DNA from 3 places in the Exiguobacterium sp. s56 genome. Region 3 is predicted to be linked to each of the others. Evidence: predicted binding sites of a transcription regulator. Region 3 holds the regulator's gene; each other region holds the start of a gene.

Region 1 (10,269 bases), on a different contig from region 3:
TCGCCCCGACGAGCGCCACATGGGCGCCGGCAGGAATCACACCGCTCAAAGGCTGCAGCGTAAAGCGTCCACCTTCATAGGCGAACGAGACGGCGTCGAGCTCGAGGTCGGGTGTCCGGCTCGTCAACGTCCGGTCGCCCCAGGTCAAGCGTTCATCCGGTGCATCGAGCGCCTCGAAAATACGGTCGGCCGCCCCCATGCTGCCGCGTCCGGTGTGGAACGCACCGCCGAGGTCTTTGATGGCCAAATAGTATTCCGGGGCCAAGACGAGAATCAAAAAGCCGGAGAAGAACGTCAAGTTCTCCCAGACGACCATTTGGAGCGCCACTTCGAGTGCGACGACGCCCGTGCTGAGCATCGAGATGAACTCGAGCATGAGACCCGACAGGAACGCCGTCTTCAAGACGACCATCGTCGCGTCGCGGAAGTCGAGACTGCTCTTTTCAATCGCTTGCGCCTCACGCTCGGTCCGACCGTATAGTTTGAGCGTCGTCAATCCTTGCAACACGTCCAAGAACTTGCCGGAGAACTGATTCATTTTCTCCATCTGCTGTTCTGACTTCTTCTGGGTCGCAATCCCGATGATGATGAAGAAAATCGGGATGAACGGAGCCGTCACCATCATGATGACGCCTGAAATCCAATGTTGGCTGAAGACGACGACGAGAATGAGTAGCGGAATAATCGACGTTTGAATGACTTGCGGCCAATATTGGCTGAAGTAGGCATCGACTTCGTCGACCGCGTCCATGAACACGCTCACCTTTTTACCGGATTGACCGGATAGTGACGTCTCAATCGGATTCGACGTATAGCGGTCGAGCAGTTGCAATCGGAGTGTTCGTTTCGCCTTTTCTGACAGGCTCGCTCCAATCCTCCCCGACATATAGCCGAAACCAGCTCGTGTGACGAGCGCGAGGATGAGCCAACCGAGCGTCGGAACGACGCTTTCAAACGATGCATTTTTTAAAAAGACTTGATCGACAATGTCGACAATCAAATAGGCTTGAGCTAAAATCGACAACCCGATCATCACTGCCGCGATGATGAGTCCGACGATATGGCGTTTTTCTGCTAAAGCGAGAGCTTGCAGTCGTTTCACTGCGTTCATCCTTTCTATCAATCAGGAGACTTTTTCTTTGTGAGGATTCTCACTAATTATACCTGATGCACCCTTGCAAGGCGAACGCTTCGCTTCCTCAGACATGCAAAAAACGCCACGTCCCACACGCGGCGCCATCACAGCGACTGTTCAAAATATTCAGGATGACCGATCATCAATTCCCGCGCATCAAATTGAAGCACGTCTTCTTTTCGCAACCGCGATAAGATGTTCGACACGGTCTCTCGTGACGTACCCGACAAGCGCGAAATCTCAATTGTCGTGAACGGGCAGCGGACACGGACGCCCGTCGCTTCCGGCTCCCCGAGGTCTTCAATCAAGTAATGAATCGTGTTGAGCACCCGGTCAGTCGCACTCGGTGTGATGATGTCCTGGACACGGCGCTCGTGCAAATCGAGAATACGGTTCATCTGTCCGACGATGTGGAGCAACATCGATGCGTTCCGCGAGACAAGCTGTTCGAAACGGTCGGTCGGCATATAGATGACCTCGATATCGGTCAACGCCTCGGCTGAATGTTGATAGTACGGTTCCGTCAACAAGCCACGATACGGGAACAATTGCTTCGGTTTCAAGTAGTCCGTATATTGATGTGTCGCCGTCTCGTTGCAACGCTCGAGCTTCACATAACCGCTAATCAAGAAATAGACCCGTTCCCGGGGATCCCCCTCTATGAACAAGAGTTGACCTTTCCGATACGTGCGGCAATAGACATGCGGCAACAGCGCCTCGAGCTCTCGTGTGGCACATTTGGCGAACACATCAAGCTGTCTCAAATCGTCCACCGTCCATTTTGGTTTCATGTCGCATCCTCCAATCCATCTTGCCTCTCTTTTAAGTATAAAACGACTCTTTTGTGAAAACGCTTACAAAATCCAACGATTTTCTGACAAAAAAAAGAAGGGCATGAACCGCCCTCTTCGTCACAATAAAGTATTCAGTCGAGCATCAATTCCATAATCGCGTCTTGCAGGTCGCGATCGAGTTCGAGCGCATGTAAATCGAACAGCCATGCTTCGAGTCGCGTCTTCGCGGCCGCTGACCGGTATAACCGGTCTTTTAAATCGTATGAGATTTCCGCACGGTCCAAGAAGCGATACAACCGATCGAGACGATGGTCGTTCGCCGTCACATCGACCGGGAGTTCCACGGTCAGCTCGTCTCTGATCGGTCCGAGCTCGAGGCGCAGCGTCTGTGTCTCCCGTTTGTATTCACCAGACCCGGTCACCCCTCGAAGCAGCAACGTGACATGGCGGTCCACCGGTAACACAGACCGGTCACCTGTCACTTGGATATGAAGGCTCCGTTCATCCCAATCAAGCGTGAACGTCGTCTCGGCGTAGGCTCCCGTCTCATAGCCACGGTCCTTCCCATTGTCTTCATAGAGCGTGAACGTGTTCGAGGCGCCTGGGAAGATGAGCACTTCCAAATCGGCTGGGTTGTCGGTATCGTTTCGACCCGAATGGTGTGGGGCCATCGGGATGATCGCCCCGGCTTTGGCGAACACCGCCTGATCTTCGAGCCCGCGGAACACGCGAACCGATTTGTCCCCGCTGTAGCGATGACCGGTAAAGAAGTCGAACCAGTCACCTTTCGGTAGCCAGACGTTCGTCGCCGCCACATGGAGCTGTCGATTCATCGGTTCGACGATTGGGGAGACGATGAGTTCACTGCCGAAGTAATACTCATTCGGTACCTCATACGCCACGTCTTCATCCGGATGCTCATAATACATCGGTAAGACGAGCGGCAAGGCGCCGACATGATTTCGCCAGTTCATCGTATAGATATATGGAATCAATTGATGGCGCAGACGCAGGAACGTCTTCATCGACCGTTCCGCCTCGAGACCGAAGCGCCACGGCTCCTTGCCGTTGAACGTACTAAAAGTCGAGTGCAACCGCATGATCGGGCTGAATACACCGAATGCGACCCAGCGCGCGGCGAGTTCATCATCTTTCGACCCACGATAATGGCCGCCGATGTCATGACTCCACCAGCCATAGCCGATATTGGCCGCCGTCGCTGTAAAGTATGGTTGGAAGGCCAGGGACGCCCACGAAATCAACGTGTCGCCCGAAAAACCGATCGGATACCGATGGCTGCCCGGCCCGGCGTAACGGGAGAAGATGAGCGGACGGTTGCCGTCACGGGCGATGTCGGCCGCATGGTAATGATTCAACATCCAGAGCGGGTCGAGCCCTTCCATTTTTGAGGTCGAGCCTTGTTGCCAGTCAATCCACCAAAAATCGACGCCGTCGACTTCATGCGGATGGTGCATCTGCTCGAAATAGGCTTGAATGAAGCGTTTATCAGAGAAGTCGAACGGAATGCGGTCACCATGCGACGGATCGATGCCCATCGCCTCGGCCATCGCCGCATATTGATCTTCAAATGCACGTACACCGTCCGCCGGGTGCAAGTTCAACGTGACGAGCAATCCTTCTTGCTTGAGCCACGTCAAGAAGCCTTTCGGGTCCGGAAACAGGTTTTTATTCCATGAATAGCCCGTCCAGCCGCTCCCATATTCCTCAGGGATATCGGTGATGTGCCAGTCGGTGTCGATGACACTGACCGAGAACGGGATGTCTTCTGTCTTAAACCGACGCATGAGTTCTTTATATTCCGTCTCGTCGTAGCGCCAATAGCGGCTCCACCAGTTGCCGAGCGCTTTTCGTGGCAACAGTGGCGTCGGGCCTGTCAGTTGATAGAAGTCACGCAGCGCCTGCTTATATTCATGTCCATATCCGAAGTAGTACAAGTCATGGATGTGTTTCCGTCTCGGTTCAACAAAACGATCTTCGGTCATGATGAACGAATCGGAATCATCGATGACAGCATACCCTTGTTTTGAGGCGATGCCCTCACCGAGTTCCGTCGCCCCGTCGACATGGTCGAGCGTGCGCGCCGTCCCTTTCAACGTCCGTTCCGGTCCGTTAAACGTATAGCGGCTATAGTACGTACTGAAGTTCCCTTTCACATCGACGTAGAGCGTGTTCGGCGCGAACGGCCCTTTCGTGTAATAGAGGTGGACGTGTTCCGTGATGATTTGCAGTTCTGTCTCATCTTCGATCACGCGAAACTCCGGGACTGCGAACGCCCGGTTAAAGACGACTTGGGTCGGCCGGTCCTCGAACACCCCATCTTCCGCGTATTCCATCCGAATCAGTTGGCTCGTCAGCACCGTGAAGCGATAGCAGCTCCCTTGGACGATTGCTCGATTATCTGCCTGTGGTTTCATTTGTTGCGTATAGACGTTCTCCTCTTCAAATAGACGCATAAGCTCGAGCGTTACCGCTCTTCGTCACTCCCCTTCTAAATTGTGCAAACGTTTACACTCAAAATGATAGCAATGTCTAAATCGACATACAACATTCCTTCCCCATGTCGGACCATAAAAAACGACGAGCTACCAATTCAGAAAAAAACCACAGACGCTGATGTCTGTGGCGTTGAGCTTATTGTTGGAGCGTCGCGGCGAGTCGGACGCGCGTCCCGACCTCACCTCGGACCGCCGCAAGGGCTTGTTCGAGCGACGTGATGACGGCAACCCGGTCGTGTCCTGATTCGGCGAACTGAAGGGCCGCCCGAACTTTCGGCAACATACTGCCCGGTGCGAATTGCCCCTCGGCGATATACGTCTCGAGCTGTTCTTTCGTCGTCTCCTCGAGCGCCCGAGCCGACGGGGTCCCAAAATCGACGAATACGTGCTCGACGGCCGTCAAAATGAGGAGCATGTCGGCGTCGACGAGATCGGCGAGTTTCGCAGCGGCGAAATCTTTATCGATGACCGCCTCGACACCGACATAACCATCTGGTGTATCGATAACGGGAATCCCGCCGCCGCCAGAGGCGACGACGATGTGCTCATGGGCGACAAGGTCACGGATGACCGCGTGCTCGAGAATCGCCACTGGAAACGGACTCGGGACGACGCGGCGATAGCCGCGACCGGCGTCTTCTTTGAACACATAACCGGTCGTCCGTTCCATCTGTTGCGCTTCCGCCTCGTCGTAGAAGGGACCAATCGGCTTCGTCGGGTGACTGAAGGCACTATCGTTCGGGTCGACGACCGACCGCGTGACGATTGGCGCGACCGAACGTTCCAAACCGCGCGATCTCAGAGCTTTCGTGAGGGCATTCTCGAACCAATAGCCAATCATCCCTTGTGTCATCGCCCCGCAAACGTCGAGTGGCAAGGCCGGCGTCGCCGGACTATCTGACGCAGCCTGTTGCAACATCAAATTCCCGACTTGCGGCCCGTTCCCGTGGGTGATGATGACCTCAATCCCTTCGGCGACAAGCGCGGCCAGAGATTCAGCCGTCGCCTCGACGGCTCGAATTTGAGCCTCGGCCGTCGCATCTTTTCCTTGTTGAATCGCATTTCCACCTAGTGCGATGACTACTCGTTTATTCCGCATATTGGTTTCCCCCGATCAAAAGACTGAGATATTTCCTGAGACGATGCGCACGACGGCCAAGATGGCGAGCGCGGTCAAGACCCCGGCCACAATCCATTCCGTCTTCGTCAACGTCTTGATGCCGTTCTCACGCTGTGCCTTGATATAGAGCAACGTACCTGGTGCGTACAGTAAGGTCGTCAAGAGCAGATAGTCGATTCCAGCCGCATAGATGAGCCAAATCCCGTAAATCGAGGCGACGGCTCCGATGATGAGGTCGCGAGTCCGGCGTTCACCGGCGTTATAGCCGATGCCGTTCTTCGCGACTTTGACTTGATAGAAGGCCGAGAAGACGTACGGAATCAAGATGGCGCTCGAAGCGAGCGAGAAAGCGAAATTATACGCCGCATCCGAGAACAGGAACGTGAAGAGGAACAATTGAATCAATCCGTTCGTGAGCCAGAGCGCGTTGGCCGGCGCGCTGTTCTTATTCTCTTTCGTGAACCATTTCGGGAACACGCCGTCTTTCCCGGCCACGAATGGAATCTCGGCGGCAAGTAACGTCCACCCGAGCCACGCCCCGAGGACAGAGATGACGAGACCGCCGTTGATGAGCATCGCGCCCCACGGTCCGACCGCCGACTCGAGCAAGTACGCCATCGCCGGTTGCGAGGCGTTCGCCACGTTCTCTGGATTCATGAGACCGAGCGACATGACCGAGATGAGCAGATAGATGACGAGTGTCCCGAGCAACCCGATGACCGTCGCTTTCCCGACGTCCGAGCGCTTGCGGGCCCGTCCGGATAAGACGACCGCCCCTTCGACACCGATGAACACCCATAGTGTGACGAGCATCGTCGAGACGACCTGGTCTCTCACACTACCCCATGAGAAACCACCCTGGCCCCAGAAATCGAACGTGAAATTATCGAGGTTGAAGAAGAATAAGGTGATGGTGATAAAAGCAAAAATCGGTACGAGTTTCGCAATCGTCGTGATGATGTTGATCATGGATGCTTCATGAATGCCTCGTAAAATGAGCGAATGAACGAGCCACAGCATAATCGAGGCGCCGATGATGGAGGCGATGTTTTGACCGCCTTCGAAGATTGGGAAGAAATAACCGACCGAACTGAACAGGAGCGTCGCATAGGCGACGTTACCAAGCCATGCGGAGAGCCAGTAGCCCCACGCCGAGTTGAACCCCATGAACTGACCGAAGCCGGCCCGGGCGTAACTGTACACCCCTCCGTCGAGGTCTGGACGACGCATGGTCAAATTTTGAAAACTGAGACCGAGTGCGATAATCCCGATTCCGGTGATGACCCACCCAATCAAAATCGCCCCCGCGTTCGCACCTTGGGCCAAATCGGCCGCCAAGTTGAAGGCTCCCCCGCCAATCATCGAACCGACGACGAGTGCCGTCAACGCCCCGAGCCCTAATCGTCGATCCTTTTTCTCCGGTTGTACGCCAGCCGTTCCACTTGAGTCATGCGCTATTTTCGTAGACATTGAACTCATCCCTTTCGTTTAGTACGAACCGGAGGGGAAACCCCTCCCGTCCGTCAGCGTTCAAGCCATTCGTTCGTGTCGGTGAGCGTCGCCGCCATCACAGCTTTAATCGTGTGCATCCGATTCTCCGCCTGATCAAAGACGAAGGAATGACGACTCCGGAACACCTCGTCCGTGACTTCCATCTCGGTCAGACCGTATTCGGCATGGATGGCTCGGCCAACCTCGGTCTCCAAGTCGTGGAAGGCTGGCAGACAGTGAAGGAACATGACGTCTGGATTATTCGTCTTCGTGAGCATGTCCATGTTCACTTGGTAAGGATGGAGCAACTTGATCCGCTCGGCGAATTCCGCCTCTTCGCCCATCGACACCCACACATCGGTGTAAATCACGTCGGCGTCGGCGACAGCTTCATCGATACTCTCGGTCAACGTAATTTTCGCTCCCGTCTCAGCAGCGACCGAGCGGGCAAAATCGACGACCTCATCTGACGGCCAGAGCGATTTCGGCGCGCAGATGCGCATGTCCATCCCGACTTTGGCCCCACCAATCAAGAGCGTGTTGCCCATATTGTTGCGTCCATCGCCGACATAGACGAAGCGAATGCCAGACAACTCGCCTTTCTGTTCTTTGACGGTCAAGAAGTCGGCCAAGATTTGAGTCGGATGATATAAGTCCGTCAACCCGTTCCATACCGGGACACCGGCATCTTTGGCCAAACCTTCGACCGTCTCATGGGCGAACCCACGGAACTGGATGCCGTCGAACATACGTCCGAGCACGATGGCCGTGTCTCGCACCGATTCTTTTTTACCGAACTGGATATCCGATTTCCCGAGGTATTCCGGATGCATGCCGAGATCGATGGCCGCCACAGTAAACGCACAACGCGTCCGTGTCGATGGTTTTTCAAACAAGAGTGCCACGTTCTTCCCTTCACAGATGCGATGCGGGACGCCTTGTTGCTTTTGACGCTTGAAGGCGGCCGATAAATCGATCAAATAGTTCAACTCGTCTCCTGAAAAATCGTTCAATGATAGAAAATGACGGCCTTTCAAATCAAAGTTGTACGTTGTGGACATGCTCGTTTCCTCCTCGTTAAATGTCTTCGCGGATAATCGGACAGCTCATACAGCGTGGACCCCCACGACCACGCGACAGTTCACTCGACATGATTTCGATGACTTCGACGCCCTCGGAACGGAGCAACTCGTTCGAGACGTAGTTGCGGTCGTAGGTGACGACGACGCCTGGGGCGATGGCGAGCGTGTTCGACCCATCGTTCCATTGCTCGCGGGCAGCGGCAATCGGATCCCCGCCCCCACATGGGATTAAGACGATCTCATCGAGACCGAGTGCGGCTTTCAACACGTTCAACAGATCCGTGTGCTGCGTGATGTGAAGTTCGCCTTCGGCGTTCAACGTCAGTTCAAAGATATTCATCTTGCCTCCTGGACCTTGGATGAACGGATGAATCGTGAACTTGTCATGGTCGACCATCGTAAAGACCGTGTCGAGATGCATGAACGCACGCGATTTCGGAATCTCGATGGCGATGACTTTCTTGAATGTACCGCCTTTTTTCAACAAGTTGAGGGCGACCCGTTCAATCCCTTGGGCCGTCGTTCGTTCGGAAATCCCGATGGCGACGACTTCCTTCGACAACACGAGCTCGTCCCCCCCCTCCATCGCGAAACGATAGTCGCGGTCCGACCAAATCGGGATGTCGTGTTTCGCGAATCGCGGGTGATAACGCATAATATATTGTGTGAACAACGATTCACGACGACGAGCCGGCTCTTTCATCCGGTTGATGGATAGCCCGTTGCCGATTGCTGCCGCCGGGTCACGGGTGAAGTATAAGTTCGGCATCGGATCGAGATAGAACGGATACGTGTCCTCAATCATCTCGTGTAAGTGGCGCCGTTTTTCGGGCTTAATCTCGGATTTCCGAATCCCGGCCATGACGGTCTCAATCAACTTTTCATTGTCGTAGGCGAGCAAATATTCTTTCAGCGTCTCGTACGAACCGTTGATATTTGATTTGGACTCTGACAAGATATCAGCGACGAAACGTTCACGGACACCCGGCAACGACAACGTCTCAGCCATTAAATTTTCTAGATAAAGCACTTCGACGCCTCGGTTTTGGAGCACGCTCGCAAAGTAATCGTGTTCTTTTTGAATGACTGGAAGATGAGGAATGTCGTCAAACAGGAGTCGTTCCAAATATTCCGGGGTCAAATTTTCGAGTTCGCGTCCTGGACGTTTTAAAAGGACGGTCCTGAGTTCACCAATTTCTGAATACACGTGGATCGGATGTTTCAGCGTAGTATCCCGTGCGGTTTGTTGATCCGTCATCGATATCATCTCGCTTCCTCCTTGTGATTCGGGTGTGTTGCTACCCTTACATTATCAACTTACCCATTTCCACGATGGGCAAGTCCGACGTTTGGACTGTGGTGGATTCCACAGAAAAGTGCATAGATCATGACGTGACATGAATGAACAATCACTCGAGAAACTGTGTGGCCCCTCGAATCGAGAGAAAGTGACGTATACACGCTGTATAGATTGTGAAAAAAATTCATAGCTTTTTTTTGATTTTGTTTGAGACCGCTCAAACTCGTGACATAATATAGACAAATGATGTGAAAAGGAAGTGAGTCGATGGCAATCGAACGTACAGAACGCGCCCGTCATGAAGCCCAAGTGACAGCGCTCATTCAAAAAGGGGACCCGGTCGATTTCCGCGACGTGTTCCTCACCCTCCACCCTGGTGAACAGGCCGACCTGTTCATCGAACTTGAACGTCCGGGCCGTGAGTTCGTCTACGAGGCGTTATCCCCGGAAGCGTTCACCGACTTGTTTGAAAAACTTGAACTGGACGAACAGGAACAGTTCATTCAAGAGATGCCACGTCCGTTCGCCGTACGTGTGTTGAACGATATGTTCTCGGATAACGCCGCCGACTTGATGACCGAGCTCCCTGACGACTTCATGAACGAACTGTTCGAGTTGATGGACGAGACCGAGGCGACCGAGGTCAAAGACTTGATGCGCTATCCGGACGATACGGCCGGTGCCATCATGACGACCGAGTTTATCGTGTTGAAGGCGGACAAGACCGTCGGTGCGACACTCGAAGACTTGCGCGAACTTGGACCGGAAGCCGAGACAATCTATTACCTGTACGTCATCGACACCGATCGCCGGCTCGTCGGCGTCGTCTCG
Region 2 (10,269 bases), on a different contig from region 3:
TCGTCCGATGCCGTATAAAAGCGACGGTTGAACACCGGTGAATAATTCGATTCGTCGACTTGAATCTTGCCGAACCCGATCGAGGCGTCAATCGAGTAATCGTAACCTGCCGGAATGAGAATCCGGATATCCCCGGCGAGCCCATTCAACAGTAAGAACGTCTCTCCTTCCGGGATAATCGCGCGCGACAAGTCGAGTTCGACGTCACGCAACAAGAAAAATTCATTCGTGTCTTGGAGCACGTAGTGACCACTTTCTTTCGTCCCGAACGTAAACGCCTGTTCTTGCCGGATGTGCGACTTGAATCGGGTCGATTCGAGCGGACGGTTTTTATACAGCCGATAACCGAACATGAGCAGTAAGCCCGACAACACAAAACCAAATGCCGCCGACGAAAAGATGAGTCCGACGAGCATGATGCCGCCAATCCCGTAAAAGATATAGCTGACCGGCTGATTGCCTTTGCGGCTGAACCGTCGTCCGATATAAAGTAACAATAACGGGACGACCATGCTGAAGAGGACGCTGTTTCCACCCGTCACGATATCGATAAATAGTCCAATGGCAAACAAAATAATCATGAATCCGATGATTTGGCGTGTGTTCCAACGTTCCACGTTGCTTCCCCCTCTCTGACAGTATGTACAATGAAGCAAAGAAGCGATGGCCCAACTCATTCGCCGGACCATCGCTGAACCGTTGCGTCAGTCTTGTTTGAAACGACGCTCAAGTTCTTTTAGTTTTGCTTCGAAATCATCTTCATCCGCTGCATCGATTTTCTCTTCAGCGGCCGGTTCTTGCTTCTTCTCTTCTTCCGTGAACGGATGAGTCTTCGACGTCTCCGCTCCGAAGATTTGATCGAGCGCACCTTTCAATAAATCCAGGTTTTCTCGCATCGCGAACTCATAGCGTTTGTTTTGCATCTCATCGAGTTTCAGTCGCATCTCGAGGGCACGGCGCTCGAGTGCGTCGAGTTCACGCGCTCCTTCGTCGAGCAACCCTTCAAAGTAACGATACTGCTCACCGTAATGCTTCGACTCGAGTGCGGCCCGCTCCGCGAGTTTTTCTTCGCCCGCTTGTTTGGCGAGCTCGGTCTGCTCGTAACGCTTATCCGCCATCAGTTTAGCGTCATCACGTTTTGTCGCCAGCTCATCGAGGAGCGCTTTTTGACGTTCGACGAGACGTTCGACGGACATCGCTTCTTTTTCAGCACCACGGATGTGGCGGTTCAACTCGGCCTCCCCGCTCGAACGCGGTGCCGAACGTGGACCCTCTTTATCTTGGAACTTCTTCATCTCTTTCGACAATTCTTTCGTCAACTCGTTAGCTAAATCACGAAACTGGTCAAATGGTGTTTTCATCATAATATCCTCCTTGTGAAGCTTAGCGACGGTTTACAAACTTCTGCCACACTTGATCAAACGATTGAAAGCTGCTCCGGTTCGCACGCGAGCCGTCCGCATTCAAAATCTCGACGTCTTGTTTTTGGTTGGCATACATCATATACCCTTTAAACAATACCCATGCCACCACAATCCCGATTAACGCCCAAATATTCGATAAAATTGTGATGATCCCGATCACGGCAAGCGCGCCGTAACCGATTTTTGCGCCGACATGTGTCACGGCCATGAATCTGACTCCAGCCCACAGTGCTAAGAGCGCCCCCAAACCGAACATGATCATATTCGGTAAAAAGCCGATTAGAACGAGAACTAAAGAGATCGCGGCCACGATGAACAACACTTGTTTCACCTGGCGATTCATCTATCATCCCTCCTCGTTAAGTACACTCTTATCATAATACGTTATTTTTTATAGCGCGACGAGCGCAAGGCCCGTTTTCCCTCGGTCTATAGACTGAGATGATAGCGTTCTCAAATCCTGTGCTATACTAAAGGCATCGAACAATGAAAGGATGATGTTTTATGAGCACCGTATTCAACGCAGTATACACCTTGTCAGCCAATCGGAGGGCGACTGTCCTCCATCACTAAGAGGAGGATTCTATTTGAATCAAACAACAATCACAACGGGGCGTGTCACGGCACAGTTCCAACATATGTACACGGTCACGACCGAAAATGCAGCCTACACGTGCAGCGTCACCGGGAAATTCCGACATGAGGCTGAAAGCGAGCGCGACTATCCGGTCATCGGTGACTTCGTAGAGTTCACCGTTCGCGAACACGGTCAAGGCGTAATTCGACGTCTCCTTGAACGGCGCACTGTCCTATCACGGGCAGCCGCCGGCAACGAGACGCGCGAACAGCTGATCTGTGCGAACGTCGACTTTATCTTAATCACGATGGCGTGCGGACACGATTTCAATCTGCGTCGGCTCGAGCGTTACTCGCTCGCCGCGTGGGAAACTGGCGCCACGCCGTTCATCGTCTTGACGAAATCGGACCAAGTCGACAACGCAGATGCACTCGTCGACGAACTTACGTTGACAGTGCCTGGGGTCGACGTCTTCCCTGTCAGTTCAGTCACTGGTGACGGCGTCGAAGCGTTGCGAGCCGCACTGCCGAGCGGAAGCACCATCGTGCTCGTCGGCTCGTCCGGTGTCGGGAAATCGACGCTGACGAACGCGCTCGCCGGGACGACCGTCGCCGAGACACAGGCAGTCCGCGAGAGCGATGAACGCGGCAAGCATACGACGACGCATCGCGAACTGTTCCAGATTGACGATTTGTTCGTCATCGATACACCGGGGATGCGTGAATTTGGCCTTTGGGACGGGGCCGATTACCTCGACGATACGTTTCGGGATATCGAGGCGCTCGCCGAGGCGTGTCGGTTCCGGGACTGTTCACACCAGGCCGAACCCGGTTGTGCGGTCCGCAAGGCGATTGAAACCGGGATGCTCGACGCGAAGCGCTATCAAAGCTTCGTCAAGCTCGAGCGTGAACTCCGCTACGCCGAAAAACGACAAGCGGAAGCGGCTCGTCTCGCCGAGAAGAAGAAACGAAAAACGAAAGCTTAATCTACGAAAGGAGTCACAGAAAAACTGTGGCTCCTTTTTTGACCTTCCTGACCTAGCACCAAGTCCTATCAGCAATCCGACATTTGTGAACAACCGTTCAGAAATAGTTCGCCCAAATGCAGGTAAAACCCTCGAAAGTAAGCGGTTTCTCCGTTACAATGGACTCGTATTGTCACAGATTAAAATCGCTAATTATAGGGAGAGACTTATGAAAACATTGAACGAACGCGCACTCGAGATGCATGCCTTCCATCACGGAAAATTGGAAACGACACCGAAAGTCGACGTCGACACGAAAGAAGCACTCAGCCTCGCCTATTCGCCTGGCGTCGCCGAACCGTGCCGTCGCATCGCCGAGGATAAAGAGTTGTCGTATGACTACACGCTCCGCGCCAACACGGTCGCCGTTGTCTCGGACGGGAGCGCCGTGCTCGGTCTCGGCAATATCGGTCCAGAAGCCGCACTGCCGGTCATGGAAGGAAAAGCCGTCTTGTTCAAAAGCTTCGCTGGCGTCGATGCGTTTCCCATCTGTCTCGACACGCACAACGTCGATGAAATCGTCCGGACGGTCGAACTGCTCGCACCGACGTTTGGTGCCGTCAACTTAGAAGACATTAAAGCACCCGAGTGTTTTGAAATCGAAGCCCGTTTGAAACAATCGCTCCCGATTCCTGTCTTCCATGACGACCAGCACGGGACAGCCATCGTCGTTTTGGCCGGTCTCGTCAACGCGTTGCGCCTCGTCGATAAAACGATGCCTGAACTCCGTGTCGTCATGAACGGTGCCGGGGCCGCGGGCATCGCCATCGCCAAACTGTTGAAGCGTTTCGGTGTCGAGGACCTCGTCATCTGTGATACGAAAGGCGCGATTTACGAAGGACGCGTCGAAGGGATGAACCCGTTCAAAGATCAAATCGCCAAAGCGACGAATCGGAAGCAACACGAAGGATTGCTCGCCGACGTGCTTCAAGGTGCCGACGTCTTTATCGGTGTCTCGGCGGCCGGGGCCGTCACGGAAGACATGGTCCGCTCGATGGCCGTCGATCCAATCATCTTCGCTCTGGCGAACCCGATTCCGGAGATTATGCCAGACCTCGCGACAAAAGCCGGGGCGCGTGTCGTCGCGACCGGCCGTTCCGATTTCGCCAACCAAGTGAACAACGTCCTCGCCTTCCCAGGTATTTTCCGGGGCGCACTTGACGTTCGCGCCAGCGAAATCAATGAGGAGATGAAGGAAGCGGCCGTCCACGCGATTGCCGATTTATTGACCGAAGAAGATTTGGCGAACGGTGTCGTCATCCCGAGCCCATTCGATGAACGAATCGCACCGGCCGTGGCGGTCGCGGTCGCCAAAGCCGCCGTCGAGACCGGCGTCGCCAAACGTCCTCTCGATGAGGCCGCCATCCGTCAGCACGTCAGTCAAAAACATTTGTAATCCAAAAACTGCGCAGACCATGATGGTCTGCGCAGTTTTTTAAACGGTTCCTTGTAAAATCCCTTCCGCCCATTCGACTTCTTCCGTCGTCGGGGGTTTAATTCCTTTGAGCGGATAGTCGAGACCGAGCGCCTCCCATTTATAGACGCCCATCTCATGGTACGGCAAAATTTCGACTTTCTCGACGTGGTCGAGCTTTTGAATGAACGCTGCCGTGCGGCGGAGCGCTCCTTCATCAAGTGTCCATTCCGGGACGAGGACGTGGCGAATCCACATTTTCGTTCCGCGCTCGGATAAATGTTCAGCGAGCGCGAGCGTGTTGACGTTGCTCCGTCCTGTCAGTTTCTTACACATGTCATCGTCGATATGTTTGATATCAAGCAACACGAGGTCCGTATGGTCTAAAATCGCATCCAAGTTAGGGGGACGGAGTGCACCGGACGTGTCGAGTGTCGTATGAAGCCCGTGTTTCTTTGCTTCACGCAAGAGCGCCTCTAAAAACTCTGGCTGCGCGAGCGGGTCGCCCCCAGAAATCGTGATGCCGCCTTTTGACGCTTCCATGAACGGACGATAGCTGAGCGCTTCTTGAATGACGTCCTCGGCCGAACGATGGTTATTCTTTTTGAAATCCCACGTGTCAGCATTGTGGCAATACAAGCAACGAAGCGCACAACCTTGTAAAAAGACGATAAAACGAATTCCCGGGCCGTCAACGGTTCCAAACGATTCGACCGAGTGTACATATCCCATTGTCATCGAAATGACCTCCTAACGAATGAGCGGCCCTCGAGTGAAGGCCGCCAAGCCTTTGTTTACAATGAACCGTGGAACGTCCGGTTGATGACGTCGATTTGTTGCTCCCGTGTCAATTTGATGAAGTTGACCGCATAGCCAGAGACACGAATCGTGAGCTGTGGATATTCTTCCGGGTGCTCCATCGCATCGAGCAACGTCTCACGGTTGAAGACGTTGACGTTCAAGTGATGTCCTTTATGCTCGCCGCCCATATAACCGTCAAGGAGTGCCGCCAAGTTGAGTTCACGGGCCACTTCTTCTTTACCGAGCGCTTTCGGTACGATTGAGAACGTGTATGAAATTCCGTCTTGTGCGTGTTCGAACGGGAGTTTCGCGACTGATGAGAGCGACGCAGCTGCCCCTTTCGTATCGCGGCCATGCATCGGGTTCGCACCAGGTGCGAACGGTTCGCCGGCGCGACGTCCGTCCGGTGTGTTCCCTGTCTTTTTGCCGTAAACGACGTTTGATGTGATCGTCAAGACCGATTGCGTATGGAGCGCATCGCGGTACGTTTTATGCTTGCGTACTTTTTGCATGAACGACTCGACGAGCTCGACGGCAATCGCATCGACACGGTCGTCGTTGTTGCCGAATTTAGGGAAGTCGCCTTCTGTCTCGAAGTCGACGGCAATGCCTTGCTCGTTGCGGACCGGTTTCACGGTCGCATATTTGATGGCTGAAAGACTATCCGCCGTGACCGAGAGGCCGGCGATGCCACATGCCATCGTCCGTAAAATCTCAGGGTCGTGGAGCGCCATCTCGATTCGTTCGTATGCATATTTATCATGCATGAAGTGGATGACGTTGAGCGTGTTGACATAGAGCTCGGCGAGCCAATCGAGCGTCCGGTCGAAGTCGGCATACACTTTGTCGTACGTGAGCACGTCCTCGGTGTTCATCTCCCAAACCGGTGCGATTTGGTCGCCGCTCTTCTCATCACGGCCTCCGTTCATGCTATAAAGGAGTGCTTTCGCCATGTTGGCGCGGGCTCCGAAGAACTGCATCTGTTTCCCGATTTTCATCGGTGACACACAGCAGGCGATGCCGTAATCGTCACCGAACTCTGGAAGCATGAGGTCGTCGTTCTCATATTGGATGGCGGACGTCTCAATCGACATCTTCGCACAATATTGTTTGAAGCCTTCTGGCAATTTCGTCGACCAAAGCACCGTCAAGTTCGGTTCTGGTGCTGGCCCGAGGTTCGAGAGTGAATGCAAGAAGCGGAACGAGCTCTTCGTCACGTTCGAACGTCCATCCTCACTCATCCCACCGATTGACTCGGTCACCCATGTTGGGTCACCCGAGAACAATTCGTTGTAGTCAGGCGTGCGCAAGAACTTGACGATTCGAAGCTTCATGATGAAGTGGTCGACGATTTCTTGAACGTCCGACTCGGTCAAACGACCTGCTTCGATGTCACGTTCTGCGTATACATCGAGGAATGTCGAGACACGTCCAAGTGACATGGCGGCGCCGTTCTGTTCTTTGACGGCTGCGAGATATGCAAGGTATACCCATTGGTACGCCTCTTGTGTATTTTCCGCCGGACGGCCGAGGTCAAACCCGTACGCCGCACCGAGTTGTTTCAACTCTTGGAGGGCCCGGAGCTGCTCAGACATTTCTTCCCGTGTCCGAATATCTGCCTCTGATAAGAAACCGCCACGGTTCGCCAAATCTTTTTTACGTGCGGCAATCAAGAAGTCTAACCCGTACAAGGCAACGCGACGGTAGTCGCCGATAATCCGTCCACGGCCGTAAGCGTCAGGAAGTCCTGTGATAATCCCTGACTTCCGTGCTGCTCGCATCTCAGGTGTATACGCATCGAAGACACCTTGGTTATGCGTTTTGCGGATTTCCGAATAAATCTTTGTGATTTCAGGGTTCGGCTCGAAGCCATACGATTCAAGTGCAGCGTCGACCATTCGGATGCCACCGTTCGGATGAATCGAACGTTTGAACGGCTCGTCCGTTTGAACGCCGACCACTTTCTCGAGCTCTTTGTTTAAGTATCCCGGTCCGTGCGAGACGATTGTCGATGGGTTGTTTTGATCGACGGCCCAAACACCACCGCGTTCCCGCTCTTCTTTCGTCAATTCCATCACTTGTGCCCAAAGACGATTCGTCGCTTCGGTCGGTCCGACGAGGAAACGGTCGTCTCCTGTGTACTCATGTCGGTTCAAACGGATAAACTCACCGACGTTCACTTCGTTCGTCCACTGCCCAGGTACAAATCCTGACCAGGCTGATTTAATTTCGGTTGCCATTGTGGGTCACTCCTCATAGTTGAGATAACTGCGTGCTTTCTATAAGTTGAGTGTACGTGAAAACGTGAACATTATGTTTTACATTCTTGTGAAAGTTGTAACAATCTCATGAACGTTGGCGTGAAGCCGTTTTTGTAAGCGCTTTAAATTCTGTTATAACGTATTTCTCATTAACTATGAAACAGATAAATCACGTCACGACGCAATTCAAGTCGATTCTGTATCATCTGAATTCGGATGTGACGATTTGTACAGTTTTTAGTGTGATGTATATCACGACTCAGGGATAGAACTTGAATTTTTGCCTTACATCGGACACAATGAAGGCAGAACATTGTAGAAGAGGAAGGGGTTCTTCCCATGACGTACGAATTATTGACAGCTGATCACGACTTGAAAGCCGGTGACCGCATCTCCCTTAAAGTAGAAGCGAACGGTGAACAACGTGATGGATTTATCACAGAATTTGAAGACGCAGGTTTTTGGATTCGGTTTGACGACGACATCGAAAACGAGGATTTCATCGACTACCGCGATAACTTGCTCGTTGCTCTCATCTCGCGCCCGATTGACGTGGCAGCGACGTATCCAGAGCTCGCTTCATACGAACGGTTGACGAAAGAATTGCAGTATCGTGTGTATCAAGGCTTCACCGTCGAAGGCGTCGAGGCGTCGGCTGACCAAATCGATGTGCACATCAAACTCATCGAGGACGGACAGACGTTCACACAGACACTCCGTTCTTCATTCGACCAAGATACTGAACATGTTCGCTATATCTAAGACAGGGAGCGCTTATGCTTCCTTTGTTTTTGCCCCACGATAAGGAGAATTGATATGAACTTTACAAAACCATTTATTAACGAAGCCTGGGATCGCCTTGGCTTTACTGAACCAATGCCGGTCCAAGCCGAAGCCTTCCCGCTTCTTCTTGACGGAAAAGACGTCACGATCGAAGCGCCGACAGGTACCGGGAAGACGCTTGCTTATTTGTTACCCGCCATTGAAAAAATCGACACCTCGAACGACCGGATTCAAGTCGTCATCGTCGCGCCGACGCGTGAGCTCGTCATGCAGATTCAAACGGTCGCGCAACGCTTCACCGAGAAAGGTGATGTCCGCATCGCTTCATTTATTGGCGGTGTCGAATTGAAACGTCAAATCGACCGCTTGAAGAAAAAGCCCCATTTGATTGTCGGGACACCGGGCCGACTCGTCGAACTGATCGACAAGAAAAAATTGAAGCTTCATGAGACGCACACAATCGTCCTCGATGAAGCTGACCAAATCATCGATAGCGGATTAACAGAAGCTGCCGAACGCATCATCAAGCACACGGCGCACGAACATCAAATCGCCCTCGTATCGGCAACGCTCACAGACACGCTTCAAGCATGGGCTGCCCCGTTCTTGAAGGAGCCGGCACACGTGAAAATCGAACGAGCTGTGAGCAGTCAAGTGACGTACGGCTATATGTTGACGACACGCCGCTATAAGCCGGAATTGCTTCGTCGTTTGTCACATGTCAACGGCGTCAAAGCGCTCGCTTTCATCAACAACCGCTCATTCTTGCCACCACTCAGAGGCGAACTCGATAAAATGAAAGTGAATTACCGGATGCTCGACAGCCTAAAAGGGAAACGCGAACGCGTGGAGACGCTCCGCGAATTCCGGAAAGGCGACTATCCACTCCTCATCACGACAGGTCTCGCGGCCCGTGGTCTCGACATCGAAGAAGTGACGCACGTCGTCCACTTCGATTTGCCAGAATCGATTGACGACTTCATTCACCGCTCGGGCCGGACGGCACGCGGGAATGCGGCCGGGACCGTGCTCTCGCTCGTGACGGACGAAGACTTGACGCACTTGAAATCGTTCGCTCGCCAGCTAGGCGTGGAATTGAAAGAACTCGAGATTTATCGTGGCGACGTCATCGAGAAACGGATCGAGGATAAACCGCCGGTCGTGAAGCGTCCTGCGAACAAACGAGGACCGCGCCGATGAAAAAAGACCGGAAAGTAATTCCATTCCCTTTGCTTGTAGAAGAGTCCGAATTGCTGGCCGAGCTGAAAAAGTTGTATGAGCAAGCCGCGCTCGCGCGCAGCACACATTGGACGAACTATATTCAAGAGATCGCCTCGGAAGGCACATGGCAGTTGAAAGACGCCGAGCTATTCCGCGACCTGTTCATCGACTGGGCCGTCTTCTTCGAGACGGACGAGGACGGGATGACACCGCACGGCCGCTACTTGGCAGATCAAAAAGCCGACATGTCCCCTGCCTTGTATCACGCGCTCCGTGGCTTGGCGGTCCCGCGTTGCTCGGTGTTTGAAGTGACCGAGGAAGGACTGCGCGATTGGGAGACGAAAGAGACGTATCGCGTCAATCTCCCGGAAAAACGTGAGGTCGGTGACATCATGCTCGGCAAGCTGCTCGATATCCGAGGCAGCTGGCGTTTCGGGTCGGCGTTCCTCGCTCTTCCGGCGAAAATGGCCGGTAACGTGTCGGACCTGTATATCGACTTCACCGATGAGGTCGGTCCGGGTGCGTTCCTCGATCAGTTCCCAGAGTTCTGTGCAGAACTGATCGACATGTTGCTCGATTTAGAAGACGGGGTCATCGTCCCGAAACCATCAAAATAACCGAGAGGCGGCTGCCTCTCGGTTATTTGTTATTGTACATAATATTTCGTGTTGGATAACAATGCCTTCGCCGCATCGTTCGTCGCCTTCACGACGGCGCTCGAGATGGCTTTCCCATCTTGATAGACGTCGATAACGGCCCCATCT
Region 3 (10,269 bases):
CTTGCCCGAGGTCCGTCGAGATATCGAGGACGAGCGGGAACAACCAATAATAGGCGAACGCGAGACCGATCAGGAACAAGATGAAGATGATCGGGATATAGGCGAGCGTCGCTTTCCGCTCGTTCGGATGCAGACCAGGTGCGACGAACGCCCACAGTTGATACAGTAGAAACGGACCGGATGCGACGAGCCCGATGACGAGCGCCAAGTTCAAGTAAATCATGAGCGGGTCCGCGACCCCAAAGGCGTTCAGTTCGAGCCCTCGTTCGACGAGGTCCGCCTGCAGATAGGCGAGCACGTATTTGACACTCGGCAAAGCGATCAAAAAGAAGGCAAAGACGACAAATGCCGACAGCATCAGTCGTCTCCGCAGCTCTGTCAAGTGATCGGACAGCGCCCGCTCTTGATCAGGTTGATGATTCATGATTACTGCTCTTTCTTCTCAAGTTCTTTCTTATCTTTCTCCTCATGTTCGTTCATCATGCCGTTTGTGGCATTTTTGAACTCACGGAGCGTTTGTCCGGCGGCGCGTCCGAATTCAGGCAATTTCTTCGGCCCGAAGATGATAAGCGCGACGATGGCGATAATGAAGATACTCGCTCCCCCAGGAATACCGACGACGAGCAACGATGATAGTAATTCCATTATTGATGGACCCCCTCAGCAGATGGATAGTGTTGCATAAAGTAAATGAGCGACTGGAGTTCGATCGACAAGTCGATGTGATGGACGCGGACCGTGTCCGGCACAGTAAGTCTGGCCGGTGTGAAGTTCAAGATGCCTTTAATACCGAAGCGGACCAAGTCGTCCGCGACCGGTTGCGCATAGGCAGACGGCACCGTGAGAATGGCGACGTCAATCTTGTTTTGTTTCATGATCTGTTCCATCTCATCGACGTGATGAATCGGGACACCGGACATCGTCGTGCCGACTTTTGTCTCGTCTGCGTCGAACCCGACGACGATATGTGTGTTATTGTTTTTAAGGAAGTTATAGTTGACGAAAGCTGTCCCAAGATGACCAACCCCGACTAAGGCGACGTTCGTAATCTCGTCCTGATTCAGTGTCTTACGGAAAAAGTCTAACAGATACTGTACGTTATAGCCATATCCCTTTTTACCGAGCGCACCGAAGTACGAGAAATCGCGACGGATCGTGGCCGAATCGACCTTGACCGCCTCGCTCAGTTCAGCAGAAGAGACACGCTGTTTTCCTGATGAATGTAGGCTTTGGATAAACCGATAGTATAGTGGCAACCGTTTGGCTGTCGCTTGCGGAATCTTTGGTTCGTTTTGACTCAACGGAAAGAGCCTCCTTTTTACGACGCGTTTCAAACGAATCTAATTTCATACACCTTGATTGTAAACGAATTCACATGACCACTCAATGAATATACCTGAAAAGGGGAAGAAATAAAGTATACTAAATAGAGAGAAAGGGGTTTTTTCACTTGATCCTACTGCAAGTCAATAACTTATCGAAATCATTCGGCGTCGAGCCGATTTTAGAGAACGTCAAACTAGAAATTCAAGAAGGCGAACGTGTCGCCCTTGTCGGCCGTAACGGTGCCGGCAAGTCGACATTGCTTAAAGTCATCGCCGGGGAATACAACTATGACTCGGGCGACATCATGAAGCCTAAAGATGTCACCATCGGCTATCTCGCCCAAGATTCAGGGTTAGAGTCGAACGAGACGATGTGGAACGAAATGTTGACTGTCTTCACCGATTTAATTGAACAAGAAAAGACGCTGCGCCGCATGGAGCAAGACATGGGTTCTGAGCGCATCTTGAACGACCCGGCCGCCTATGAGCGCCTCTTGTCGTCTTACGATGAAGAACAGCATACGTTCAAAGACCGTGGCGGCTATCAATATGAGGCGACGATCCGCTCTGTCCTTCACGGGATGCGGTTCTATCCGGACGACTTCGAACGCCGCATCGATACGCTCTCCGGCGGACAGCGGACACGTCTCGCTCTCGCGAAGATGCTGCTCCAAAGTCCGGACCTGCTCATCCTGGATGAGCCGACGAACCACTTGGACATTGAGACGCTCGGCTGGCTCGAGAAGTATTTGAGCGGCTATAAAGGCGCCGTCCTCATCGTCTCCCACGACCGCTACTTCCTCGACCGCGTCGTCTCGGTCGTCTATGAGCTGTCACGCCACCGGAGCCGTCGCTTCGTCGGCAACTATACGAAGTATCTCGAACAGAAGGCCGCCATCTACGAGCAAGAGAAGAAGCAGTTCGAGTCGCAACAAGAAGAAATCGCCAAAATGCAGGACTTCATCCAGCGTAACATCGCCCGGGCGACGACGACGAAGCGGGCCCAGAGTGTCCGCAAGCGTCTCGAGAAAGTCGACCGGATGGAAGCGCCGGACGGTGATGAGCGCAGTGCCGTCCTCTCGTTCTCGATCAAGCGCCAAAGCGGGAACGACGTGTTGAGCGGGAGCGACCTCGCCATCGGCTATGAGGAACCGATTGCCCAGCAGCTCCGCTTCCAATTGCAGCGCGGCGAATCGGTCGCCCTCGTCGGCCCGAACGGGGTCGGCAAATCGACGCTTTTGAAAGTGTTGACGAAACAACAGCCGGCCCTTCAAGGGGACATCCGCTACGGCACCGGCGTCGAGATCGGCTACTATGACCAGGAGCAACAGAACTTGTCGGACGCCAACCGCGTCATCGATGAGATTTGGAACGACTGGCCGCTCATGCGCGAGCAAGAAGTGCGGAGCCTGCTAGGCCAGTTCCTGTTCAGCGGCGACGACGTCATGAAGCGCGTCCATGAACTGTCGGGTGGAGAGCGGGCCCGTTTGACGCTCGCGAAACTGAAGCTCGAACAACCGAACTTGCTCATCTTGGATGAACCGACGAACCACTTGGACCTCGACTCGAAGATGATTCTCGAGAACGCCCTCGTCGACTATCCGGGCACGATCCTATTCGTCTCGCATGACCGTTACTTCATCGACCGGCTCGCGACGCGCGTCTTAGAGATCACGCCGAACGGGATTGACGAGTACCTCGGCGATTACTCGTATTACGTCGAGAAGAAAGAAGAACTCGAAGAGCTGGCCCGACTCGCCCGCGAAGAGACGAAACAAGTCATCGTCAAGAAACAGCGCGTCGACAAGGAACAGCAACGCGAGGAACGCCGGATGAAACAACGGATCGAGGAAATCGAGCTCACGATCGAACAACACGAGGCCCGCCTCGAGGAGATCGAGCAACTGTTGTGTGAACCGGACGTCTTCAACGACTTCGCTCGGGCGCAAGAACTGTCGACCGAGTCCGACGCGACGAAAGAATCGATCACGGCACTGTACGCAGAATGGGAGGAGCTCCATTCATGATGCGATTCCGTGCGATGCGAATCGAATGGATGCACGCCTTTCTTACCGGTCTCGCCTATATCGTGCCGACGGGGACGGAATTCGTATCCGAGCTGATTCGCGGGGAACCGACGATCGTTCCGTCGTTCCTGTTTTATTTCCTGCCGGTCGTCATCGGCTTCATCATCCAGACGTGGAGCGGGATTGTGATCAGTTTGTTGAGCGGCCTGCTTATGAGCACGCTGTTCATCCGCCTCGTCGTTTGGCCGGTCGACGTGACCGTCCACAACTTTTACACCCCAGGCTCGGTGTGGGGACACTTCTATCAGTCGACTCTCCTCATGTGGGTGCTCGCCCTGATCGTCTTCATCGTGAGCTGGGTGAACATGTGGTACAAACAGAACAAACATCATCCGGACGTATAAAAAAGGGAAGCCGTCTCCAACGTGGAGACCGGCTTCCCTTTTAACAGTTAGAAATAACGTAGCGGCTGGAATCCGCGTGTATGGAAGTCGAGCTTGAGGCCGTCTTCCGTGATAAAGAACACGTACTCGTTCGTATCGACATCACGGACGAACACTTTATAAAACGTGAGTGTCTCCTCACGGTTCGTCACATACTTCGCCTCATGCGTCGAGATCACTTGCGCGAACAATTGCTCTTCGTCAAACTCGTTGACGATATCCTCGAACTTCGCCGCTTCTTCTTCGGTCGCTTCTCGTCCCGGCGCAATCTCGTAATATGCGTCGCTCGCTTTCGGCTGAACGCCGAGGTTGCGGTCGACGACGATGACGCTCTCGATATTTTGATCGTCTAAGCTCTTATAGCCGTACAACGTCTCGACGAGCGTGTTCTCACCCGTGACCCGGCCGATGCCTTCGAGCGATTCCGCTCCTGTGAGTGAAAGGACGCGTGTCGCTTCCGGCACGATTTCTTCTTGATAGGCGATATTATAGGCGCGGATAATCTCCCGTACTTGCAAAAACGTCGCGACGACGAGCAGTACGACCAGACCTCCAATAATGATGCGTTTCGTCATGTCTCTATTTCCCCCTAGACTGTCATGCTCTCTTCTAAGGATAACCCAGGAACCGCATTCATCGCCAGTGTATCGCGCTTTCCGCGCACATACGCGTGATGTGCCGCCACCCCGATCATACCAGCATTATCTCCGCATAGATCAAGTGGTGGGATGACGAGGCGGATGCCTTCGCGGTCCGTCGCTTCTTGAAGCGCAGTACGGAGTCCACGGTTGGCCGCGACGCCACCTGCGACGAGCAATTGTTTGGCTCCTTTTTCTTTTACGGCACGAATCGCTTTTTCGACGAGCACTTCGACGACGCTCGCTTGGAAGCTGGCCGCCAAGTTTTCAGGGATGACCGTCTCCCCACGCTGTTCGGCATTGTGGACGGCGTTGATAACTGACGACTTGAGCCCGCTGAAGCTGAAGTCAAAACTTCCTGCCTCGAGGCGAACCCGTGGGAACTTATACGTGTCTTCCCCGTTAGCCGCGAGACGGTCGATGGCCGGGCCGCCCGGGTAAGGCAGGCTGAGCGTTCGTGCGACTTTGTCGTACGCTTCTCCGGCCGCATCGTCACGCGTCTCACCGATGACTTCGAACACACCGTGCTCGGGCATATAGACGAGCTCTGTGTGTCCGCCTGAAACGACGAGACAGACGAGTGGGAACTCCATCTCCTCGACGAGTTCGTTCGCGTAAATATGTCCGGCGATATGGTGGACGCCGATGAGCGGTTTACTATGGGCGAACGCGAGCGCTTTGGCCGCACTGATGCCGACGAGCAGCGCCCCGACGAGACCAGGTCCTTGTGTGACCGCGACGGCGTCGACGTCTTGCATCGTCACGCCGGCTTCACTGAGGGCGTCATCGATGACGTACGTGATTCGTTCGACGTGGTGGCGCGAGGCGACCTCGGGCACGACCCCACCGAACCGTTTATGACTTTCAATCTGCGACGAGACGACGTTCGATAAGAGCGTCTTGCCGTCACGCACGAGCGCGACCGACGTCTCATCACAGCTCGACTCAATCGCGAGAATGAGCGATGTGTTCATTCTGATTCACTTCCTAACTTCGCCCAGTAGATATAGGCGTCTTCATTATTGTCTTGATAGTACCGTTTCCGGCGACCGGCGTTTTCAAAACCGAACTGTTCATACAGCTTTTGGGCACCGATATTCGAGACGCGCACTTCGAGCGTGAGCGCCGCCAATGACTTCGAGCGGGCGAATTCAACGAGTTGCGTCAACAGCAGATTGCCGATACCATGCCCACGATATTCCGGCAAGACGGCGATGTTCGTGATATGTCCTTCGTCCACGATTTGCCAGACACCGACAAATCCGACGACGCGGCGTTCATGGACGGCGACGAAATAGACGGCCTGCTCATTCTTGAGCATCTCGTTCATGAACGCTTCTTTCGTCCATGGGATGGCGAACGACGCTTCTTCGACTTTGGTCACTTCCTCGACATCGAGCCAGTTCATGCGCCGGATTTTAATGTCAGCCATGGTTTTGTCCCTCGAGCCATTTCGCTTCCGCTTCAGCAAGACGGAGATATTCAGGCTCAAACGCATGAACATCGTTCGTGACGTCACCTAACGCGACGAGATCGCTTGCCCGGCCATAGCTATGCGCGGCCGGTGCTTCGGTATAGTCGTAAGACGCGAGTACGTCACGGAACGGCTCGACATCACCGACGACGACGAACGGTCCTGTGATAGTGGCTTCAAGCCAAGCAGCGACCGATGCGTGACGGTCGGGCGTCACAGCCTCGTTCTGCTGATAGTGACCGATATACGCATTGCCACGACGGGCGTCGATGAGCGCAACGACCGGGAGCTCCGTATTCGGGGCCGCCGCCATGAGACGGAGCGCCGAGACCCCGACGAGCGGGAGTTGAAGCGTGTAGGCGAGCGTCTTCGCGGTCGTGACACCGATGCGGATACCCGTATACGATCCAGGCCCCGTCGTCACGACGATGCGCTCGAGCTCGGTCGGTGTCCATTTGACCGCGTTCATCAGTTGTTCAATCATCGGCATGAGCGTGACGGCATGGTTTTTCGAGACCATGACCGTCGCTTCGGCTTGGATTTGTCCATGTTCGCTCAAGGCGACAGACAAACGAGTCGTCGACGTGTCCATCATCAATTGCTTCATGCGAGCACCTCCTTCACGAGCGCATCATAGACGTCGCCGACGGGCGCGAACGTCAGTTGACGTTCCTCGTCCCCGATTCGCTCGATTGTGATGGCGAGCCGTTCCGTCGGAAGTGATGACTCGATCAAGTTCGACCATTCGACGATGGCGACACCATCGCCGTTGATGTATTCTTCGAGGCCGATATCGTCCCCCGTATCTTCGAGACGATAGACGTCCATATGGTAGAGCGGCAAGCGCCCTTGATATTGCTTCATGATCGTAAACGTCGGGCTGTTGACGTTGCGCGTCACACCGAGGCCTTTACCAAAGCCCTGGGTGAACGTCGTCTTACCGGCACCGAGGTCGCCGTTCAACGTTATGACCGTCCCGGCTTTGACAAGTGTGGCCAACTTCTCTGCCACTGCCTGCGTCTCAGCCGCAGAATGGGTAATCAATGTATACATGATGTTTCTCCTTTAGTCGATTCTAGCGATACGTACTCATTGTACACTCAATTTTACGCAAAAAAAAACACGAAACGTCATCGTTTCGCTATCTCATTTAAAAAATTGGTTGCGGGGGCTGGATTTGAACCAACGACCTTCGGGTTATGAGCCCGACGAGCTACCAGACTGCTCCACCCCGCGACGACATATGAAATTAAATAAAAATTGGTTGCGGGGGCCGGATTTGAACCGACGACCTTCGGGTTATGAGCCCGACGAGCTACCAGACTGCTCCACCCCGCGATGGTTTGAATTGTTTCGACATCCTCTATAATAAGTGAAGTAGTTATATAATGCAACCTTTTTCTTCATGTTTTTTCAGAATTGGAATCGGGAACATTTAAAAGAGTGCAATCTATAAGAGAAAAGGAGCGCGACCGTCATGTCGAAATGGGGTAATCGCTTTAAAAAATGGTTCTTTTCCGAACTGGACGCATCCGTCTATTTTCACACCGTCCCGTTCATTCCGAACGAGACCGTCCATGGAACGCTGCGGGTGTTGAACACCACTTCGCATGTCGTGCGCCTGCAAGAGTTGACGCTCAATTTTATGACGACGTTCAAAGATATCACGCTCGAAGGCAATGAATTCAATCGGGAGGCCGACTTGCAAGAAGTTCCAATCGCCCTATCGGCCGTGCTCGAACCAGGTGCTGAAGAACACATCCCGTTCACGTTCGATTTGACGATGTATGCCCCCTCCACCGCCGGAGCTCCATATAGCGTCGAAGCGACCGTTTGGGACACCGATGGAAAACGGGTCTGGTTCGATGTCATCGAGAAAGTCGAAGTCGAACCGCTCCCTGCCTTGAAACGATTATTGGAGGCGACTGAACACGCCGGGCTCGAGCTCATGTTCGTCCGTAACGTTATCGACCCGATCGGAGAAGAACGACCGTATCCGTTCGTCGAGAAGTATGGATTCAAACCGGTCGGTGACTGGGCCGACGAGTTCGAAGTCGTCAAATCGTTCTGGCGGGTCGACGAGGACGGGGTCGACGTCTATTACTGGCTCGACAATATCGAGAAGCAACGTACACTCGAGTCAATCGCCAATGACGTCACGATGCGCCATCGCTCGCTCACGTGGGACCAACTCGAACGCGAGCAAGACCGGCTCGGCCTCGGCATTCAAGAGACGTTACGTAGCCACCGTTCTTCATGAGCGGTGGTTTTCAATTGTCCAAACATCGTTACTCGTCGAGACGATCGTTTGGAACTTTTCGCGCTGCGGATGCATGAACAGCTCGTATTGGAGTCGACGCTCGTCGTGTGACGCCTTTAAGTACGCCACGTCCATTCCTCGTTGTTGGACGTCACGCACGGAACGTCGCGCAAACTCGGTGTCGCTATCGGTATATAGATAAACCGACACATCCCACCAATCAGATGCAAGAAACGCGACGCTCATGCCTTCGATGATCGTGATCTGCTTTGTCGGGTCGATCCATGTTCGTTCAAGGTATGGAACATCAATCGTATAGAAGCCGATGCCTTCACGTACCATGCGGACATCACGCTCAAGTGACAGCAAGTGATGTGCCGCCGGATGACAGGCTGTCATCTTGTAATGATGTGCCTGCCCGTCGATCGTGTAATCGAGCATAGCGCTCTTCCGTAACGTCGAGTCCGTAATATACGGGTCGGTGTTAATGTGGTTCACGTCCCCAAGACGCGCTCGTAAAGCGTCTGCAAATATCGTCTTCCCGGCACCCCCGTGTCCCGAGATGGCGATAATCGTGCGCTCCTCTCGTTCGGCCTGGGCAACCATCATATCAATCAATTCATTCATAATGCTCCCCCTTTTGGTACACTTCATATAGAAAGGAAGTGTACCAATCCGATGTCAACTTGTCCATTTTGTCATCCTCAACTTGACCCGTCTCAGACGATCGTCGCCGAGAATGAGACATGCTACTTCTTGATGCACGACCGTGAGCAGGACTTGCTCGTCGGCTCTGGCGTTATCGTCCCAAAACAACATCGGGCGACGACGTTCGATCTCACGCCTTCGGAATGGCGCGATACATACGAGTTACTCCACGAAGCAAAGTCCTTCCTCGAGAAGACGTATGGTCCTGATGGGTATACGCTTGGCTGGAACGTCGGAACGGCGTCAAACCAGACCGTCCCTCACGCCCACCTGCACGTTATCCCTCGATACGCCGACGGACCGCACGCGGGTAAAGGTTTACGCCATTGGTTGAAACGACCAGAATAACCAAACAGCTCATCGTGTGAGGATGAGCTGTTTTCGTTTCGTTTCTATTTCTTCGAGTTGTTGTTCTAGACGTTCTACTTCTCTCGTCATTTTCTCAATCAGTTGAGCGATTTCACGATCGAGTCCTTTTACCTTGTCTAGCGAATCATTGATTCGTCCATGCATCGTCCACTCAGAAAAGATGTCATCGAGGAAGTAGTCAGCGAATTGAATGAGCGAACCGCGTTCGATTTGTAAGCCACTGACGACTCCTTTCACGTCAGCCAACTCCCGCGAGAAGCGCTCGAGCGCAGCTTGAAGTTCATGCATCTTCCGTTCCGAAGCATCGATGGCATCATGTTTCATCGCTGTCGCAATCAAGCCGCCTCCAAAGAACGTATCATACGTCGACCAACCTTTCGCACTGTCGAGATGTTTAAGTGTTCTCGAGATGGCCGTCCGTGCTGAATTTCCAGCGACGATGGCTTCTTTATATTCAACAAGCACCTCATTCATTTTTACCTGTTGATCCGTGAGTCGATATAATTCTTCCCTAACAGTAAAATCTTGCTTCAAATGAGTTTCCTTCTCTTTTAGGAAGGTCTCCCATTTCGCGTCGATTCCACGATACGTCTCAAATGTTTCATATAAGTCACGACGCTCAAGCGCTAACTCATCCACCATCGCCTCATGTTCCCGTAACTTCAATTCGGCCCGGGCCGCCTCTTCTAATTCAATCGTTTTTTGTTCGTTGAATGTTCCCCTTAGCTTACGCCATGCGTTGACGAGCGAGAATGAATCTAAGTCATAGACATCGCGCTGTTCCTTCGTAAACGAATTGAGAAGTTGCTTTCGCACAGCTTCATGTTCGGCAATTTGCTTGTCGAGTGTTTTTAATTTACGGGCGAGTCGGTCCCGTTCTGCCATCTGTTGTTGTAAGTCGTGTTGGGTTTGGTAGAGATCACTCATAACGTTTTATTCCTCCAGTTTCTTTTCGATAATATTCTAACAGGTCTTTGACGTGTACCCCGTCAATCGATGAGTCCTTGATTTGGACACCATCGAGC

Evidence for each region. The regulator Rex, encoded in region 3, represses fermentation and respiration genes when NADH is low (regulators of the CRP and FNR family bind a similar motif). The targets are predictions, from matches to a motif close to TTGTGAAATATTTCACAA.
Region 1: the regulator Rex is predicted to act here: its motif matches at 1,140-1,157, upstream of cydD (thiol reductant ABC exporter subunit CydD).
Region 2: the regulator Rex is predicted to act here: its motif matches at 7,567-7,584, upstream of pflB (formate C-acetyltransferase).

What each region holds. Positions count from the first base shown of each region.
Region 1 covers NZ_JACSLR010000009.1:105,751-116,019, reverse strand. The annotation lists gene cydD (thiol reductant ABC exporter subunit CydD) at 1-1,111, opposite strand, end outside; gene KNP71_RS10125 (Crp/Fnr family transcriptional regulator) at 1,240-1,926, opposite strand; gene KNP71_RS10120 (glycoside hydrolase family 31 protein) at 2,061-4,403, opposite strand; gene arcC (carbamate kinase) at 4,582-5,544, opposite strand; gene arcD (arginine-ornithine antiporter) at 5,560-7,035, opposite strand; gene argF (ornithine carbamoyltransferase) at 7,089-8,117, opposite strand; gene arcA (arginine deiminase) at 8,134-9,363, opposite strand; gene mgtE (magnesium transporter) at 9,706-10,269, shown strand, end outside.
Region 2 covers NZ_JACSLR010000012.1:67,603-77,871, forward strand. The annotation lists gene liaF (cell wall-active antibiotics response protein LiaF) at 1-617, opposite strand, end outside; gene KNP71_RS11775 (PspA/IM30 family protein) at 705-1,361, opposite strand; gene KNP71_RS11780 (lmo0954 family membrane protein) at 1,384-1,767, opposite strand; gene rsgA (ribosome small subunit-dependent GTPase A) at 2,012-2,986, shown strand; gene KNP71_RS11790 (NAD(P)-dependent malic enzyme) at 3,195-4,421, shown strand; gene pflA (pyruvate formate-lyase-activating protein) at 4,461-5,177, opposite strand; gene pflB (formate C-acetyltransferase) at 5,234-7,480, opposite strand; gene KNP71_RS11805 (hypothetical protein) at 7,841-8,263, shown strand; gene KNP71_RS11810 (DEAD/DEAH box helicase) at 8,318-9,484, shown strand; gene KNP71_RS11815 (hypothetical protein) at 9,481-10,122, shown strand; gene KNP71_RS11820 (hypothetical protein) at 10,152-10,269, opposite strand, start outside.
Region 3 covers NZ_JACSLR010000010.1:1,182-11,450, reverse strand. The annotation lists gene tatC (twin-arginine translocase subunit TatC) at 1-424, opposite strand, end outside; gene KNP71_RS10225 (twin-arginine translocase TatA/TatE family subunit) at 427-612, opposite strand; gene KNP71_RS10220 (redox-sensing transcriptional repressor Rex) at 645-1,301, opposite strand; gene KNP71_RS10215 (ABC-F family ATP-binding cassette domain-containing protein) at 1,451-3,352, shown strand; gene KNP71_RS10210 (hypothetical protein) at 3,349-3,756, shown strand; gene KNP71_RS10205 (hypothetical protein) at 3,804-4,370, opposite strand; gene tsaD (tRNA (adenosine(37)-N6)-threonylcarbamoyltransferase complex transferase subunit TsaD) at 4,385-5,407, opposite strand; gene rimI (ribosomal protein S18-alanine N-acetyltransferase) at 5,404-5,865, opposite strand; gene tsaB (tRNA (adenosine(37)-N6)-threonylcarbamoyltransferase complex dimerization subunit type 1 TsaB) at 5,858-6,514, opposite strand; gene tsaE (tRNA (adenosine(37)-N6)-threonylcarbamoyltransferase complex ATPase subunit type 1 TsaE) at 6,511-6,960, opposite strand; tRNA gene KNP71_RS10180 (tRNA-Met) at 7,067-7,143, opposite strand; tRNA gene KNP71_RS10175 (tRNA-Met) at 7,169-7,245, opposite strand; gene KNP71_RS10170 (sporulation protein) at 7,385-8,167, shown strand; gene KNP71_RS10165 (uridine kinase family protein) at 8,162-8,794, opposite strand; gene KNP71_RS10160 (HIT family protein) at 8,846-9,223, shown strand; gene KNP71_RS10155 (coiled-coil domain-containing protein) at 9,233-10,171, opposite strand; gene KNP71_RS10150 (GNAT family N-acetyltransferase) at 10,164-10,269, opposite strand, start outside.